Regions from separate parts of the Lysinibacillus sp. NPDC096382 genome, predicted to be linked through region 1. Evidence: riboswitches for the same ligand, from Rfam matches in the RefSeq annotation. Region 1 holds a riboswitch; each other region holds the start of a gene.
The links. Region 1 has a riboswitch for cobalamin ahead of nikA (nickel ABC transporter substrate-binding protein). Riboswitches for the same ligand answer to the same signal wherever they lie in the genome.
Positions count from the first base shown of each region.

Region 2: another riboswitch for cobalamin. It lies ahead of ACIQZA_RS23850 (hypothetical protein); the one in region 1 lies ahead of nikA (nickel ABC transporter substrate-binding protein).
Region 3: another riboswitch for cobalamin. It lies ahead of metE (5-methyltetrahydropteroyltriglutamate--homocysteine S-methyltransferase); the one in region 1 lies ahead of nikA (nickel ABC transporter substrate-binding protein).
Region 4: another riboswitch for cobalamin. It lies ahead of ACIQZA_RS16355 (hypothetical protein); the one in region 1 lies ahead of nikA (nickel ABC transporter substrate-binding protein).

Region 1 covers NZ_JBIWFC010000002.1:257,373-262,097, forward strand. The annotation lists gene ACIQZA_RS05045 (ABC transporter permease subunit) at 1-302, opposite strand, end outside; gene nikB (nickel ABC transporter permease) at 304-1,257, opposite strand; gene nikA (nickel ABC transporter substrate-binding protein) at 1,329-2,942, opposite strand; cobalamin riboswitch at 3,092-3,284, opposite strand; gene ACIQZA_RS05060 (hypothetical protein) at 3,402-4,376, opposite strand.
Region 2 covers NZ_JBIWFC010000027.1:39,787-44,511, forward strand. The annotation lists gene ACIQZA_RS23830 (energy-coupling factor ABC transporter ATP-binding protein) at 1-726, opposite strand, end outside; gene cbiQ (cobalt ECF transporter T component CbiQ) at 726-1,496, opposite strand; gene ACIQZA_RS23840 (energy-coupling factor ABC transporter substrate-binding protein) at 1,500-1,772, opposite strand; gene ACIQZA_RS23845 (energy-coupling factor ABC transporter permease) at 1,774-2,520, opposite strand; gene ACIQZA_RS23850 (hypothetical protein) at 2,495-2,890, opposite strand; cobalamin riboswitch at 3,018-3,202, opposite strand; cobalamin riboswitch at 3,617-3,798, shown strand; gene ACIQZA_RS23855 ((2Fe-2S) ferredoxin domain-containing protein) at 3,938-4,309, shown strand; gene cobJ (precorrin-3B C(17)-methyltransferase) at 4,314-4,725, shown strand, end outside.
Region 3 covers NZ_JBIWFC010000034.1:1,142-5,866, reverse strand. The annotation lists gene ACIQZA_RS25150 (VOC family protein) at 509-871, opposite strand; gene ACIQZA_RS25145 (DUF5367 domain-containing protein) at 931-1,329, opposite strand; gene ACIQZA_RS25140 (TetR/AcrR family transcriptional regulator) at 1,346-1,918, opposite strand; cobalamin riboswitch at 2,105-2,284, shown strand; gene metE (5-methyltetrahydropteroyltriglutamate--homocysteine S-methyltransferase) at 2,604-4,725, shown strand, end outside.
Region 4 covers NZ_JBIWFC010000012.1:4,815-9,539, forward strand. The annotation lists gene ACIQZA_RS16350 (acyl-CoA dehydrogenase family protein) at 1-1,586, shown strand, start outside; cobalamin riboswitch at 1,901-2,083, shown strand; gene ACIQZA_RS16355 (hypothetical protein) at 2,112-2,315, shown strand; gene ACIQZA_RS16360 (ABC transporter substrate-binding protein) at 2,351-3,316, shown strand; gene ACIQZA_RS16365 (FecCD family ABC transporter permease) at 3,313-4,314, shown strand; gene ACIQZA_RS16370 (adenosylcobinamide amidohydrolase) at 4,311-4,725, shown strand, end outside.

The sequences.
Region 1 (4,725 bases):
TTTAGCGCAACAAATGCACCTAGTAAGATCGCTAAAAGAATGGCTACTATTTGAATGACGAGCGCAGATCCTAAAGAATAGCGAATACCTAAAAGTAATCGTGAGAAAACACATCTTCCTAGATGGTCTGTACCTAATGGATAGTCCCCTGTTGGACCTAAAAATTTCTTTGATATATCGACCGCTAAAGGATCATGGGGCATTAAAATTGGCGCAAACAGTCCTAACAAGCCAATGACCAGCAGTATCGTTAGACTAAATAATCTTTTAACATTTGCACGTTTTTTATGTAATAGACTCACTTCAATCTCTCCTGTCCTTCATCATCAGATGAGGATCCAATAGCCGATGCAACACATCTGTGCATAAATTTGCAAGCACATAGATGACAGCAATAATCAATACATAGCATTGTACAACCGGGTAATCCCTGTTAATAATGGATTCGATTAAATACCTTCCGAGTCCAGGCCAACTAAAAACCTGCTCCACAATTACTGCACCACCAAGTAAATTACCAAGTGTCATACCTAATACAGTAGTCAACGGAATAACAGCATTTCTTAAAACATGACGTACGAGGATCACTGAGTTTTTTAATCCCCTTAGCTGTGCATATTGAACATAATGCTGTTGTAATTCTTCAATGATGGTTGTACGGATAAATTGAACGAATAACCCAATTGTTGGTAAAGCTAGTGCGAGTGCGGGTAAAGCTAGATGAGCTAGTGTGCCCTTTCCATTTGTCGGGAAGATCCCTAATTTCAGACTAAATACATATAGTAGTAAAAAACCTAACCAAAATGTTGGAATCGATACACTCATGATAGTCAATAGTCTAATTATTTTATCGATGATGGAATGCTTATACAAGGCACTTATGATCCCTAATGGCATACTTATTCCTAAAATCAACACAAATGCAGCAACAGCTAATTCGATGGTTGCTGGTAATTTTGCGAATAGCTCATGTGCTACTGGTAATTTACTAACAAAAGATGTCCCAAAATCTAAATGTAAAACGCCTTTTATCCATAGCAAATATTGAATAAGAAAAGGTTTGTCTGTTCCAAGTTCTTCACGCAATGCTTGAATGGCTTCCGCTGTTGACGCAACTCTTGCCAATCTAAGAATGACCTCAGCAGGCTCTACTGGAACAAAACGAATAAATACAAAGGTCAGGATCGATACGCCCAATAATACAAAAGGCAATGTCAAAATTCTTTTTAAACAAAACATCCATGTTGATTCATACATGCTGTCACTTCCTAATCAATCCTATGATAAAGAGAGAGCTGTCTTTGATCGACATACTCTCTCTTTTACAGTTATTTTTCTTTTTCCATTTGTGCATATGGAATATCATATTCAGATGCACGTGGAGCAAAATCTTTCATATATGGCTGATAAATCACGTTATTGGTTTCGTAAGATATAGGATAGAATAGTGCTTGGTCATGGAACTTTGTTAAAATATCCGTATAAAGTTGCACGCGCTCTTTTTCATCTGTACCTACTAATAATTGATGAATTTTAGTATCGATTTCTTTGGCATTTGGTAAGCCTAATTTTGCTTCATAGACACCATTAGCGTTTGGTGTAGCTGATTCATTAGCAAAGCTATGTGGATCTGTTGGTGGTCCATTTGTACGCCAGAAATTAATATCAACCTGATTATCCATTAATTTTTGCAGACCTACCATCACATCTGCGCCTTCTAAATTCAACTGTACCCCTATTTTTGCTAGTTCACCTTGCATTAGTTCCGCCATTGGCTTTTGAATCGCATCTGTAGCAATGTAGATTAAATCTAATGTTAGTGGCTGTCCGTTTTTAGAGCGAATTTTTTCACCCTTCTGTAGCTTCCATCCCGCTTCATCTAGCAATTGTTGTGCTTTTTTGGGATTATATAAAATTGGCGCTAAATCAATATTGGCATATGGAATAGCATCCCAAAAAAGTGTATTGGCAACCTTTTCTGTACCATGTGTTATACTATCAACCATTTGTTCCTTATTGATTGCATATTGAATCGCTTGGCGAACCTTCAATTCTGCTAACGGGCCAGACTGTGTATTGAACAGTAGCGCTTTTGTAGACAAAGGTTCAGACGTAGCGGTTTTATATTTACCACTATCTTTTAAATATGTATAATTATCTAAACTAATAATGCCTCGACCATATATTAAATCTAATTCTTCGTTTTCAAAGGCCAATGAAATAGATTCTGAATCAGGGATGATTTTTACTTTTATTTGTTCTACAAGAGGTTTTTCCCCCCAGTAGTTTTCGTTGCGACTGAATAGAGCGTACTCATCCTTTTTGTAATCTGTTAAAACCCATGGGCCTGTCCCAATTGGCGCTTTAATTGCATCTTGGGTCGCATCACCTTTAGGGAATCCATTATCACCTAAAAAACGGAAAGGTCTTACAAAGGCAAGTTCGTTTAAAACAGGATAATACGGTTCATCCAATTGCAAACGAATTGTAAATTCATCCACTTTCACAACCTCTTTTATATGGTTTACCATACCCATCCAAGAATGCATATCACGGTTTGCTAAAACGGCATCAAAGTTTCGTATTACATTATCTGCATTAAAAGCTGTTCCGTCTGAATACTTAACATCTTTTCTTAAATGAAAAGTATAAGCAGTTTTATCATTAGAGATGTCCCAACTTTCCGCTAATTTCGGTGTAATTGTCCCATCGTCGTTATATTCAACCAATGATTCATAGACCATTGCTTGTGCTGTCATTTGATTTGGTAAATATGTATGGGGATTTAATGGACCTACATCTAATGGCCACCCAATCGTTATCATTTTTTCGTCTGTCTGTTGTTTCGATGCTGTCTCTCCCTTTTCATTGCTTGTACAGCCAGTGAGTAAACTGAACATCAAAATAAGCGTGAAAGGAAGTAAATACTTTGTCAATCTCATTTTCTGTCTCCTTCTTTGTTTGTGGTGCACTAAATGAAGAATCTAAAGATTGAAAGAAGGCATAAAAAAAACCTTATTCCAAAAGAATAAGGACAGAATAACTTACTATAAGTAAGCCTCTATCCATCTCCCTATCTTTCGTAGATCATCAATGAATCTCTTTACAAGCAGGCATTCTGGCTCATGAATCATGATTTTGCTTCACCTTCCCAAGTAATTACTCAGTGGTTATCGAAACAAAACTCCTCATTTACAGCTGCGGGACAGCATGGGATTTACACCCATTTTCCTTTTAATTGAATGAAAGTTTATTTCACTCAAACTTGTAATGGTTGCTATGAAATTAGTATTAAACATAACATGCGCTAATGTTCACGTCAATTTCATTTTCTGAATATAATAAAAATCTTATATATTATGACTAACTTAACCCTGGCCTCATGTAACTACTTTTTATTTTTAGTCACGCTTCTTCAATGAAAACAGAAGATAGATCGTATCAATTTCATGGGATTCTTCCAAAACCCAAGAGGTTTGACTTAAAATCCGCTGCAATCCCTCTAGCCCAAGATATTGGATTTGCACGCCAACAAACTCTGTAAATCCCAAGTATCCCGGATTTACATGCGCTCGGTCAAAAATTAATGAACCCGTGACCCTAGCGTCCTCCGGAGAGTTAGTATAGAAATGGTTTAGATTTTCAATGATATCTGAATCCGAACCGTACTCAAATAGACCGCCCTCCGATGAACAGAGCTGAATCCAGTCGAAACGTTCTAAACACATCTTTAATAATGCCTCTGGTTGATTCCAGTCATAATGAATAATATTGAGGGTAATGTCCAGGTCTTGAAAGCGTTCCCCTGGCTTCTTCAAAACGTCGATGCATCGTTTGGCAAAATTGGGGCCGTAAGTATCGATATCTAAAATATTGATTTCAATCTTGCGTTCCTTTAATAATTCTGGGTCCGATTCTTGAATGAGAATTAAGGTGTTAATACTGTCGGTAGCGGCTCCCCCAGCGATATTGAAGAAACAAAGGTTCCGTTCAGGGAATTGCTTGAGCTGGGGGAGCAAAATTTCCGACTGGCGCCGGCAAAGATCCCTCAGCCTGATCCGGAGTCCCATGAAAGAAGTTTGCTTCACCGCCCACTTGTCCCGGAAACCTAATTTTATCCCGTTGGTTAAGTCGGGGCCAAGTTTGTACAGCAAAGTACGCATGCCGCTAAGATAGGAATTGTCAACATTCGACATTTTCACAAAGATGTTGCGGATAAAGCCAGGCATCTTTTTTAATGATTCAATGCTCTTGGCTGACTTGAGACAGCTCAAATGATACGCTTGTTCATCAATACTTGCGTTGAAAAGGGGATGTGTAATATCCAAAATCGGCAATTGAATATCATTCTCGAAAACGGCATAAAGAATTTGCATTGTCCACTTTATCACCACTCTATTTATCAATTTTCAAACCCATTTAGGTGATCAAACAACAAATATATCTTCTCCTCGATCTTCTTATATAAATTGAAACGCAAACTTTAAACCGATAGGAATAGTTAACCAAAGCAATAGAGTTGCTCAATATTATTCTGAAACAAAAAGCATTTTCCAATTTGTTTTTGGTAAGAAATTTCCACATCAATAGTACCCCAATAGCCCATATTGGTAGGATTAAAAAGAATTTTGGTGTTAAAGTTTCAGATTCACCTAATGAACTCTGTCTTTTTGTTTTGATATTCGTGAATTGAATATTAATAACTTCACCATCTTCAAAGAACGT
Region 2 (4,725 bases), on a different contig from region 1:
GCGTTCAAGATGGGCTCTTTCAAGCAAATCCTCTTGGAAGAACATTGCAACTGGATCTCCATTATAAATAATTCTCCCAGCTTCCATCACGATTATTTGATCTGCCCATTCATAGGCTAATGAAATATCATGCGTAGCTAGTAAAATTGTTCGTATATCGTTCTCTAACGTAGCTAAATACTTTAAAACTTGTGCACTATAATAATTATCTAGTCCAGCTGTCGGTTCATCTAATAATAAAACGGAAGGTTCCATTGCAAGTACTCCTGCCATTGCGACACGTTTTTTCTGTCCAACACTTAAAAAATGGATCGGTTTATCTAGCAATGCTTCGACTTCGGTTTGAGCGACAGCCCACGCAATTTTCTCTTCAATTTTTTCAGTTGTCCAGCCAAGATTCAAAGGACCAAATGCAATATCTTGCTTAACTGTGCCAGAAAAAAGCTGATTGTCGGCATCCTGAAAAACAATACCAACCTGTTGGCGCAATTTTTTTAATGCTTTTCTACTATAGTTCAGGTCATTGCCACAAAAGGATATACTTCCAGCGGTAGGCTTCAAAATACCATTTAAATGCTGAAATAACGTTGATTTTCCAGCTCCATTATGACCGAGTAAAGCGATTTTTTTCCCCTTTGGAATTTGAAGTGTAATATCTGTTAGGGCATAAGTTCCATCTGCATAAGCGTAGGATAAATGTGTTAAATCAAAGTATAAATCTGTCATCAGAAAAACCCTCCATAAATGATGAGGAGTATAAAAATAGTAGCAATACCTACCCAATTTTTCGCGTTATAGGTAACATCGTCTTGCCAATAAACAGTTTCGCCACCACGCGCTTCCATCGCATTGTTTAGCTCACGACTTCGTTGGAACATCTCGACAAATAAAGCTGCAATTAACATTGATACCGAACGGAGCCACTGCATAGGGGAGCTGTATCCTAGACGAGCCTGCTGGGCAAGATGAATTTTTTGCATACTATCTAAAAAGATAAAAATAAAACGATACGTTAGCTCTACTAGCTCTACAAATAGAGTTGGAAGTCGCCATTGTCTTAGCACGTAACAAATAGATTGGACTGATGTTGTGAGAATTAAAAAATACAAACAGCTAATGCTGCCAAGGACGATGAAAAAAAGCTGTTGCGCTGTCACGAGGCTCGCTCTGCCGATAAAAATCGTCCAACTATTAAATGAAAATGACCAAATATACGTTGGTAACGTGCTAGTTGTTGGCGCTATAGAAATTAAAATTGACACTAAACTTGATAGTAAAAAAAATCCAGGTAGCAATAGTAATTTAGCATAATATTTAGCAGGGATTTTTGCGCCTAAAATGATAAAAGCACTCATCACAATAAATGTAATGAGTGACATTCGTTCATCTCTCATGATAAGCGACAATATAAGTAGTCCAAGGGATAACGTCGTTTTTTCTAACGGATGAACAGACGCTAATTTATTCAAATAAGCATACTTATCAATGAGTAACATCGCTTAACCCTCTTTATGTTTGCCACGCATTAAGCCAATGAAATAGCCGATAAATCCAGCGCCAATAGCAGCTTGTAGTGCGAATAATAAGCTTTCAATTTCACCACTTGGTGGCTCCCATAAGCTTTCAAACCATGGCTCGTAGCTAGCATCAATTTCACTAATTGCTGCTTCCGCTTCACCATCAGCCCCCTCGAATTCTGCACCTTTTTGAATAAATAGGGGGATAATTGCTAGGAACACAACAATGGCTAAGAGCAGTAAGTTCTTTTTCATGTTAGTGAGCCTCCTTTGTTGAGAAAACACGTAGAGCTTTTAATTCACTCACATTGTATTTTTTCAGAAAATTCATAACGATCACTGTTAAAATTCCTTCACTAACAGCAAGAGGAATTTGTGTTAACGCAAAAATACCAGCAAATTTTGTGAATGAAGCCATAAAGCCACCGACTTCAGAAGGGAAGGCAAGAGCTAGTTGCACTGAAGTGACAACATATGTACCTAAATCACCAAGCATTGCTGCTAAAAAGACGGCTACTGAAAATGATAATCCCAGTTTTTGTGAGCCCTTAAATACATAGTAAGCGATAATAGGGCCCATAATTGCCATGGAAAAGGTATTTGCCCCTAATGTTGTAAGCCCACCATGTGCTAACAGTAAAGATTGGAATAATAATACGATTGTTCCGATAACACTCATCGCTAATGGTCCAAAAAGAACTGTCCCAAGTCCAACTCCAGTTGGATGCGAACAACTCCCTGTTACAGAAGGGATTTTTAAGGCAGATAGTACAAAGGCAAAGGCACCCGATAGCCCTAATATCATTTTTGTTTCAGGATTTTCTTCAATGGTTTTTCGAATAGAACGTAATCCTAAAATAATAAATGGAATCGATACGACCCACCAAAAAATCGCCCATTCAATTGGCAAAAAGCCCTCCATAATATGCATCGCAAATGCGCGATTTGGCACGAATAAAAATGCCAATAAGAAATAACTAAGCTTCCAACCTGAAAATTTCAAGAATCTCTCCTCCTAGCTTTAAAATTTTTCGAATTAGTATGCGATCGATAAAATTTCGCCTTGGCGTAATTGTAGCTGCCGCTTCGCTTTCGCTACAGAAAACATTTGTAGCTGCCGCTTCGCTTTCGCTACAGAAAACATTTGTAGCTGCCGCTTCGCTTTCGCTACAGAAAACATTTGTAGCTGTCGCTATGCTTTCGCTACAGAAAACATTTGCCGCTGCCGCTTCGCTTTCGCGCAGATAAACAATGCGTCCGGATTTTGAATTGTGCAAGCACAATTCATTCCTTTCAAAGTCCGTGACATCCGCCGGAAGCTTTTTTTCATTCAGTAGGTGTTTTGGCCCGGTTGGAACCATATCTGTACTCATCTACTACCTTGAGATGGAGTCTCTTCTGAATGAAAAAAAGCACTTCTCCGATAGTGGAAAAGTGCATGCTAAAAAAGCAAATAAAATTCTAATCTGCTAAGCCGCACACCCATCCTCGTAGGTTGAAACGATCACATATTTTTCGGCAGGTCTCCTGGCTTTAGTTCAACGTTTTATAGGCCTTCCCATCCTTTGGACAGTGACATTCTCTATAAAACTCCCTAGTACAGTGGCGGGACCGCGCCGGACTTGAACCGGCTTCCCTTTTAAGCGAAATGCTGAACAATTCGCACCGAAAAAAGATGAAGTTGTGAGATTTCACGACAAAGTGTAACATGAATTTCCATATATATGCTATGATTTTTATAGAAAAATTTTAAATTAATAGTCTACGTCGAAAATTTAGATAAATCAAAAAGAAATGTCGCGTTTTTCTATAGAATTTTAAAAAAATTGTCACAAATTAAGAAAGTAATATTGAAATTTTTAAAAAATAAGCTATGATAGAAACAGTTTTCAATTACATTAAAATTCTTTCAGCAAATGTCTTTTGTAGCGAAAGTGAAGCGTTAGCTACAGAAGTCTCCTACCTCTATAGATGGTAAGATGAATGCTGATTTAAGTTCTTTTCAGCGGGTGTCAAAACACCTGTACTTGCTGAAAGAAGTTAAAGCCTCCGGCGGCTGTCATGCAATTATGCCGAGGCATACTTGATATATTAAAAATTCATATAAAACGTCCATAAGTGCTTGAATATTCAAGATAATAGGGAAATCGGTGAAAGTCCGATACAGCCCCCGCTACTGTAATAGCTGATGAAATCGCGGATGCCACTAGTGAAAACTTGGGAAGGCGCGAAAGTAAAAGGAAGCTTAAGTCAGGAAACCTGCTTATGGGATGATGCATGCAAACTTTTCGGAGGGAGAAGTTGAAGCAAGAGCGAGTACCTGTATATATTCGTTTTTATTTGGCTTCTACTAAACCTTTACTCTTCGTCTAGAGTAAAGGTTTTTCTTTTTCCTAAAAGCAAATGAGGGGAGAACGACTATGACAACTTGGAATTTAGAGGGGATGAAAACACATCTTTTTATTTGTAATGGTAGTAGCTGTATGAAAAAAGATGCTGAGGACATTACACAGGCGATCCGTGATGAAATACAGTTGCTGGCGCTTGATAAGGAAATACATACGACGAGAACTCGCTGTAATGGCAGATGTAAAGATGCTTGTGTTGTCATTGCATATCCTCAGGGAAATTGGTACCGTGTGCCAACAACGGAGCATGCGAGAGCACTCGTACAAGATTTAAATCATGAGTCGTTACATAATGAGCATGTCTTTACATTGCGGGAAGGTTCGTTACAGCGTACAGCACAAACAACAGCCATTAAAGGCATTGAAAAGGTGAAAGAGGGGTAACGAAATGGCACAAAAAGGTAAGATTTTCGTAGTTGGCTTTGGTCCTGGAGATTTTAAACATATTACGACTCGTGCTGTGGAGGCACTACAACAAAGTGATATGATTATAGGCTATAAAACGTATGTTGAGCTTATTCAGGATTTAGTTAGTGCAAAGTCGATTATTAGTACTGGTATGACGGAGGAAGTTTCACGTGCACAGGAAGCGGTACGTCAAGCAGAGGCTGGAAGTATCGTATCGGTCATTTCTAGTGGAGATGCCGGGGTTTATGGGATGGCAGGATTAGTGTATGAGGTATTAATCGAGCTAGGCTGGACAGAGGCAACTGGTATCGAGGTAGAAATTGTTCCAGGTATTTCAGCTATTAATTCGTGTGCAAGTTTACTAGGTGCTCCAATTATGCATGACGCCTGTA
Region 3 (4,725 bases), on a different contig from region 1:
ATCGCTCCTATACATTTACCATGGTATAGTTAGACTATTTCATCTTTGGGATCTAGCGAGAAATAACGGTTCCATAAGGAGGAGTTTCGTTCTAGCTACTAGGAGTGAGCGTTGAACTGTTTCCCACGGCTTGATTTGTTCCACGCTACGCTTTTGAACTAAAGATAAGTTGTTGCTATCACTATAAAATAGTGTGAGATGAGATGTCAGATACAGGCTTTGTGAAATGGTTAATTAGAGAGGAAAGTGAGCGTTGGGGATCAGCATCCCAAATGAGACACTGGAGCGCAAGCGAGATGGGTCATCGAACGCCCCTAGTACCTCTCATTATGCCTACAATTTTACGCACAGCTTTGTGTGTAGATCTTTTTTGCTCTTTAGAAGGCGGATGTCGATAAAATTCAGAAGTCGGATGACATTTTGTTAAAACGTCGTTGCTTTGCTAAAGATTCATACTTTATTTCACTAAATATTTTTTTACAGCATGCCTTCTATTCAACTGTTTTCCTTAAATTTCCTGAATCATCTCTACTCTATTACCGAATGGATCTCTAAATTCAAAGCGATCAAAATGAGGAATAGGAACTGAATCGAAAATTTCTATATGATGTTCGGCTAATACCTTCTTCCAATGTTCTATATTTTCAACTTGATAGGCAATATGAGCTTTTGTCGTTAATCTATCAAAGCCATCCTCTGTCCCTACATGTACCTCCCTATTGCCGACCTGTAACCAAAATCCACCTCGTCCTTTCAACGAATCAGGCTTTTCAAGTTCATTTAGTCCTAATACTTGACAGTAAAAATGTTTCCCTTTTTCTTCTTCACCTTTTGGAATTGTTATTTGAACGTGATGTAAGCCTATAACCATTTTTTCTCCTCCTTTAATTGTAATCGATACTTACTTCTAGGATAATAATGCCAAATCCTTTAATTTGACGAAGGAATAGTTTTTTTTCTCACGAATGTGGCCTTTGTAAAACCAGTAAGGAGAATTAGGGAATAAGCCCATAATAGCCATGAGGCGAAATATCGATCTAAGACAACCGATAAATTCGGAAAAATATCGTCGAAGACTAATAAAACGACTGCATCGATAAGCATTCCAGGTAATGCAATGCAGATAGCAGCCAGTAATCGCTCTGTACCTTTTATTTTTTTTATAGAATAAATAGGTATTGTCGCTAGCCAAACGATTGGAAAAGCTAAAATGTAAGTAGCTATCATGAGGGGAGGTTCTTTAAGGGTAAAAAAGTAATGCCCTATAAATCGAAACACGGCACTTGCTACAAACCAAATCCCAAAACCCCAGCATAAAAAGAATCGCATAGTGTTCCTCCTCTAATTATTTTCCTAGACGATTTAATGTCTCAAGGATTTTTTCGAATTGCTGATAAAATACATCTATATCGAAATCGTCCCGCATCATCACTTGTATGGCCAAGCCATCAATTAGCGCGTTGAAAAAAATGCTCCAAGTTTCCATCGACACGCCATCAATTGGTGATGTATCCCATAATTTGTTTAAAATATTACGCAAATGTTCATTTTCGGCCGCTAAAATTTGTCCAATTTGCTGTCTAATAGTCGGGTTCGTAAAGCCAAAGACGATTAAGGTGAAAAATAATTTATGATAAAAGGCATCATCTTCATATCGACTTTTTGCAGAAAGAAGTGCAGATTGAATCATTTCTTGATCGGTCGTCAAAATCTCATGCCAAGAATTTTCACAGATGTCCTGAACTATTTCGAGAATGATTTGCTCTTTTGATTTGAAATGATAATAAATAGTTCCTTGTGTCACACCAGCTTGCTCAGCAACAGCCTTTAAGGTGAATTTTTCAATCCCTTTTTCTACTAAACTTTGCTTGGCAGCCATTAATAAATCTGATTTTTCAATACCAGTAGGCTTTGCCATTCATTGACACCTCCATTGTTATTAGTTAGTTGGATAACTAACTCAAAAATAACGAAAAATACCTCTGTTTACAAGTGTATTTTAGTAATTAGATGTATAGGGCTCCCAATATGATAGAGTTGGATTGAACAAACGTGAAAATAAATCTACTTTTCTGAAAAATATGTGTTATAGTAAAACATAATTAAATAATGTGTAAGAGTTGGTGCCAAATGAAAGTTTGGCTTAAAAGGGAAGTCGGTGCAAATCCGACGCTGTCCCGCAACTGTATATCGGAGCAAATCACAATTGCCACTGGGGAAACTGGGAAGGCTGTGAGGCGTGTTGATGAGAAGCCAGGAGACCTGCCAATTTCTAGTACACACCAAATACCTACGTGGAAATAGGTGGTGAGATGTGACCGTATCGTCCCTGTGCGACAAAGAATCATGCGATATCTTGTAAGAATTTCGTATTGTTTTTTCATAGCTATTTTTAATTTGAGATAACAGCCATTTTCCAAAAAAAGGAGAGTGGCTTTTTTTTTACTTCTTATTAGAAGTTAAAGCCCCTGGCCGATGTCACGGAATCGGAAAGAAGACCGAAATGACCGACATCGTGTCGGCCCTCATACTGGCCTAAGCACATAGGGCCGATTCCGGACTCAATAATGCCGAGGCATACTTAATGGATCGGAGAGATGAACATGATTTATACAAGTACTATAGTTGGTTATCCGTATATCGGAGAAGATCGTGAATGGAAAAAGGCTTTAGAGGCTTTTTGGAAAAATGAGCTTTCAGAGGGTGAATTTTTGCAGAACTTAAAGGATATTCGTCTAGCCCGAATTAACAAGCAGCTTCAACTCGGAATAGACCTGATAACTGTTGGAGATTTCACACTTTATGACAGAATGTTAGATACGGCAATGATGTTTGGCTTAGTTCCAAAGCGCTTTGATTGGCAGGGAGACAAAGTTGATTTACAAACATACTATGGGGTAGCTCGTGGTAGTAAAAAAGCCGTGGCTAGTGAGATGACGAAATGGTTTAATACAAATTATCATTATATCGTGCCAGAATACGATGGACAAACTTTGCAATTAACAGAAAATAAAATATTGGCAGATTTTTTAGAGGCTAAGGAAGCGTTTGGTATTACTGCAAAGCCTACATTGATTGGCCCTTATACATTTTGTAAATTAACGAAAGGCTATGACAAACTATCGCAGATTACATTCATTTTAGCATTACTACCACTTTATACGCAGGTCCTAAAGGAGCTCGTGGATGCAGGTGCACAGTGGATTCAATTAGAAGAACCACTTCTTGCCACAACATTAGATGAAGCGGAAGTTAAACTTGTTCAAGAAATTTATACACAATTAGCTGCATCAGTACCCGAAGCTAAAATTATGCTACAAACTTATTTCGAATCATTATCAGCATATGAGTCAATTGTAAAACTTCCTGTTCGTGGGATTGGGTTAGACTTTGTGCATGGCTACGGCAAAAATATGGAGTCATTACGTCAATTTGGCTTCCCAAAAGATAAAATATTGGCTGTTGGTATTATTAATGGAAGAGATATTTGGCGTTCCAATCTAGCAGAAGTTAGCTCAACTATTAAAGCCATTGAACAACTAAGTGGCGCAAAAGAACTATGGATTCAATCTTCATGTAACTTACAGCATGTTCCAATTACGACCACACTTGAAACTAAGCTTGAACCAGTTCTTAAAAATGCCCTCGCCTTTGCGGATGAAAAATTAGTTGAGATCATGGAAGTAACAAAATATTTACAGGGCCAAGACAGTCCCTCAAATTACAAACTATCGGAAAGTATGAAGGCGATTGAAGCGTTGAAAAATCATCCGATTCGCCAAAATAAAGATGTTCAAAAAGCGGTTCGAACAGTGTCGATACAAGACTTTGAACGCCATAGCGATTTTAAAGCACGGCAAAAGATTCACCAGCAAGCATTGCAATTACCACTGTTCCCAACGACAACAATTGGGAGCTTTCCGCAATCGGATGAAGTCAAACGTACACGAAGTGCATGGCGCAAGAAACAAATTTCAAATGAGGATTATGCAGTATTTGTAGAACATGAGACAAAGCGTTGGATTACTATTCAAGAGGAATTAGATATCGACGTTCTTGTGCACGGTGAATTTGAGCGCACAGATATGGTTGAATATTTCGGGGAAAAACTAACAGGTTTTGCATTTACGGAGAAAGCATGGGTTGTTTCATACGGTTCCCGCTGTGTGAAGCCACCAATTATTTACGGTGACGTTGCATGGGAAGCACCGATGACAGTCAAAGAAACAGCCTATGCTCAAAGCCAAACGAAACGCTATATAAAAGGTATGCTTACGGGTCCTGTGACAATTTTAAATTGGTCATTTGTACGGGATGATATTTCCCGAAAGGATGTAACATATCAGATTGCTTTGGCACTCCGAGAAGAGGTGGAAGCACTAGAAGCTGCAGGCATTTCAATTATTCAGGTTGATGAACCAGCATTACGAGAAGGCTTGCCGCTTCGTAAAGAAAATTGGGGAACGTACTTAGAGTGGACAGTAAATGCTTTTAAACTTGCTACATCTAGCGTTAAGGATGAAACACAAATCCATACACATATGTGCTATTGCGAGTTTAATGATTTTATCGAGCCAATTAGTGCATTGGACGCTGATGTTATTTCCATCGAAACGTCACGTAGCCATGGCGAGTTAATTTCTTCTCTGCAAGTCAATCCGTATGAAAAAGGAATTGGACTAGGTGTTTATGATATCCATAGTCCACGTGTACCGAGTGAAAAGG
Region 4 (4,725 bases), on a different contig from region 1:
TGCTAGATAAAGAGTTTGTGGACTATGCAAAACGTGAGCTAACAGATTTTGGTGAGCTTTGTGCTGGAGATATTGATGTGAGAGCCAAGCATACGGATAGAGAGGGTGAACCTCGATTACAAAGGTATAATGCCTATGGTGAAGAAGTGTCAGAGGTTTGGGTCAATGATGGCTATAAAAGAACAATTGAAGAGACGTACAATACCGGCATTGTTGGCTATGTGCATAAGGATATTCCGCAATTAGGTAGAAAGGGTAACTATGTCTATAGCTTTGCTCAAGGCTATATACTATCACATGCTGAGCCAGGCTTTTACTGTCCTGTTACTTTAACGATGGCAACGGCTTATCTCCTTGATCATTATGCGAGTGATGAGGTGAAAGCGCGCTTTTTACCACATGTTTGTGCAACAGGAGAGACAGAGCTATATGAGGGGGCCACGTTTTTAACGGAACGTCAAGGTGGCTCTGATGTTGGAGCGAATGTTGTGAAGGCAAGACAGGACGGCAATCAGTATCTTTTATATGGAGAGAAATATTTTGCATCTAATGCAGGAATGTGTGGAGTAACCATGGTATTGGCGCGCATGGAAGAGGCTCAGGCAGGCTCAAAGGGCTTAACATTGTTTGCAGTTCCATGGCGAAATGAGGATGGCACAGTTAATAACCTACGCATTCGGCGTTTAAAGGATAAACTTGGCGTTAAAGCAGTGCCTTCAGGTGAGGTGGAATTTGATGGTGCACTAGCTTATGTCGTAGGTGATCCGAATAAAGGAATTTATTATATGCTGGAGGCACTTAATTTATCAAGAATTTGCAATGCGGTTGCTTCTATCGGTATTATGCGCCGTGGATATTTAGAGGCGAAGCATTATGTGACAAATCGTTATGCGTTTGGTAAGTCTTTAACGCAATATCCTATGATTCAGGATACACTAGGGAAATTCGCTGCCAAGCTTCATGTAGAAGTTGCCACAGTTTTTGATCTTATTCAGCTGTACGATAAAGTAACTAGTGGGCGAGGGAATAAAGAAGACATTATTTTAAACCGCTTGTATATTGCGATCATGAAAAAAGAAACGGCAGAGCAAGCTGTACATTATGCTAGTGAAGCCATTGAATTACATGGCGGAAACGGCTATATTGAAGATTTTGTTACACCTAGGTTATTAAGAGATGCACAGGTACTTACTGTGTGGGAAGGGACTGCGAATATTTTAGCTTTAGAGCTCATTCGCTTAGTTGATAAGTTTCATGTGCATGATTTGTTTGTTCGTGTCATGGAAGAGCGCCTAGAAAAACTACCTGACAGTCCATTAGTCGAAATTGTAGCGGAGCAATTAGCAAAACTAGGTGCAACTTTGCAAACATTTAGCCGTTTAGATGATGCAACGAAAACGTTTGAGGCAAAAAGGGTTGCAGAGAAAATGGCACATTTATATGAAAGTGTTGTAGCTGTCGAATGGGCACAAAGATTCGGCGGCAAATATGAGAAGCTAGCAGATATTTATTTAGAGCACACATGGGCATTACGAGAAATGGGTGCACCAATGAAAACGGTACAGTATTTTTCAGATATAGTCTAACTTATTTCGGCAGGTGTCCAAACACCTGCTGAAATAGAGGAACTCAGTCTAAGAACGCCACGTCCTGTGGCGACTACTGAGTGACCAACATCACGTTGGCCCAAAGCCTCTGGCGAATGTCACGGAATCGGAAAGAAGTTCACATAGGATGTTAGCCTAAAATCATCGCATCCATGCGATAACGGCTAACTGACCTGCATCACGCAGGCCTAAGCACAAAGCCGATCCCGGACGCAATTATGCCAAGGTATAATTGATTGTTTAGAAGTCGTCTCGAATGGAGGCGACTTCTTTCATTTTCATGTATAATAAAATCAACTGAATATTATAAAGGTTCTTTACTTTAGTAAAGTGAAAAGGGAAATCGGTGTAATTCCGATGCGGTCCCGCCACTGTATGTGTGAGTTTTTTCAATCTGCGCCACTGAAAATTTCGGGAAGGCTTGAAAAAGCGTATGGAGCACGAGCCAGGAGACCTGCCTTTATAGAAAACACGTTGTAGCCTACGAGGATAGGATGGTGGATTTTGTATATGTATTTTTGTGCAAATTTGACCCCCTCATTATTTTATGATGAGGGGTATTTGTTTTGGAAGATGAATGTCAATAAATTTGAAAACATGGGCGATAAATCCAAAATGTTAGGTGATAAACTCAAAAAGTTGGGCGATAAATCCAAAATGTTAGGCGATCAAAAACTAAAACGTATCGATAAATCAAAAAAACAATAAAAACTATACGCACAAATAGACTAAGGAGGATTCACATGAAGAAAATTTGGAAAATAGGGTTATCAGCATTTTTAGCTATTGGCTTACTTGCTGCATGTAATACAAAAGAGGCGACAAATGAAAAGCCGTCATCTTCTGAGCAACAAGAGACAACAAAAGTAGAACAAGCAACATTCCCAATGACGATAACGGATGCTACTGGCAAGAATATTACGCTAGAGGCACCTCCTGAAAAAATTGTCTCACTCATTCCGAGTAACACAGAAATTTTATTTGGCCTAGGCTTAAATAATGAAATAGTTGGTGTGACAGATAATGACGATTATCCACCAGAGGTTACTAAAAAAGAAAAGGTTGGCGGTATGGATTATAATATTGAAAAAATTATTGCTTTAACGCCAGATATCGTTTTTGCGCATGCGTCGGGTATGGGTTATTCAAAAGGAGCTATTGAACAGCTTGAGGCGGCAGGTGTAAAAGTATTTGTTGTAGCGGATACAAAAAACTTTAATGAAACTTACACAACAATTGAACAGCTTGGTCGTGCAACAGGAAAACTAGAAGAGGCTAAAAAAATTGTGGCAAATATGAAGGCAAAAGTTAAAGAAGTTGAAACAAAACTTGACGGTGTTGAGGCGAAAAAAGTCTTTGTAGAGTCGTCTGATGAGCCAGAAATTTATACAGCTGGTAAAGGTACATTTATGAATGAAATGCTAGAAATGATTCATGCCGAAAATGTGGCAGCAGATTCAAATAGCTGGTATAAAATTGATGCTGAACAAATTATCGCAAAAAATCCAGATGTCATTGTTGTGGCATATAATTACGTACCTGATATTTTAACGAAAATTCCACAACGTGCAGGATTTGAGACAATCTCTGCCGTGAAAAATAAAGCCATAGTACAAGTGGATGAAAATATAACAAGTCGTCAAGGTCCCCGTTTAGCAGATGGTCTTGAGGAATTAGCGAAGGCCGTCTACCCTGAGGCGTTTAAATGAGTAAAAAAATTGTAGCCTATGTAACAGCAATTACGCTTCTAATCATTAGCATCTGGTGTGGTGTGGCGATAGGCTCGGTTCATATTCCGCTAGAAGTATTGTGGAATAAGGCGGCTGATGAAACAGCCGCCAATATTTTATGGAAAATTCGATTACCTCGAGTTTTGCTTGCAGGGCTTGTAGGGGCGTCACTTGCAATTGCAGGGGCAGCTTTTCAAGGCTTATTAAAAAACCCTTTGGCTGACCCTTATACGTTAGGTGTTTCCTCTGGTGCATCAGTTGGCGCAGTTATGACGATTTTTTTTAGTATATCAATACCTGTAGTAGGTCATTTTACATTGCCGACCTTTAGTATGATAGGTGCCATATTAACGATGGTAGCTGTTATGGGCTTTGCTAGAATAGTAGACCGCTCGTTAAAAATGGAAACTCTTATTTTAACGGGGGTTATATTTAGTTCATTTTTAGGTTCCTTGATTTCTTTAATGATTGCATTATCTGGTGAAGAGCTTCGCCAAGTTATCGGATGGCTGCTCGGTTCAGTATCGATGCGTGGTTGGCCTTATGTTCAGATGATTATCCCGTTTGTCATAATTGGCACCATTATGCTTTGGACACAAAGGCGCGAGTTAAATGTTCTGCTATATGGTGAAGAACGCGCGAAGCATTTAGGTGTTAATGTTAAGCGCAGTAAATATATTATTTTAGTGGGTGGATCAATGTTGACAGGAGCTGCGGTAGCTGTTTCTGGAACGATTGGCTTTGTTGGTTTAGTCGTTCCTCATATGACGAGAATGATTTGGGGTTCTGATCACCGACACTTATTGCCATTATCATTTTTAAATGGGGCAACTTTGCTAATTATTTGTGATTTAATAGCGCGAACAATTATTATGCCAAGAGAGCTACCGATTGGTGTCATTACTGCATTTATTGGGGCACCCGTTTTTTCCTATATTTTTTACAAGCAACGTAGAAGCAAGGGGGTACGGGCATGATTGTTGTTGAACATCTTTCCGGTGGCTATGAAGACGTACCTATCGTCCAGGATATAAGTTTTTCAGTTGAAAAAGGCAAAATACTAGGGATCTTAGGGCCGAATGGTAGCGGGAAATCCACACTGTTAAAAGTAATAAGTGGTATTCTACCAGCAACTGCAGGCACTATATTAGTAGATGGTAAAAGTAGCAGCTCTTACAATGCTCGTGCATTAGCAAAAAAAATGGCAGTGCTACCACAATTACATGCTAATGCTTTTTCAAATAGTGTACGGGAGGCAGTATCACTTGGGCGTTATCCACATCAAACAGGCTTCTTTTCAAGCTGGACTGATCGCGATGAACAAGCAGTCCAACATGCCATGATGCAAACTGGTGTGAAACGCTATGAACAGACACCGATGGAATTTT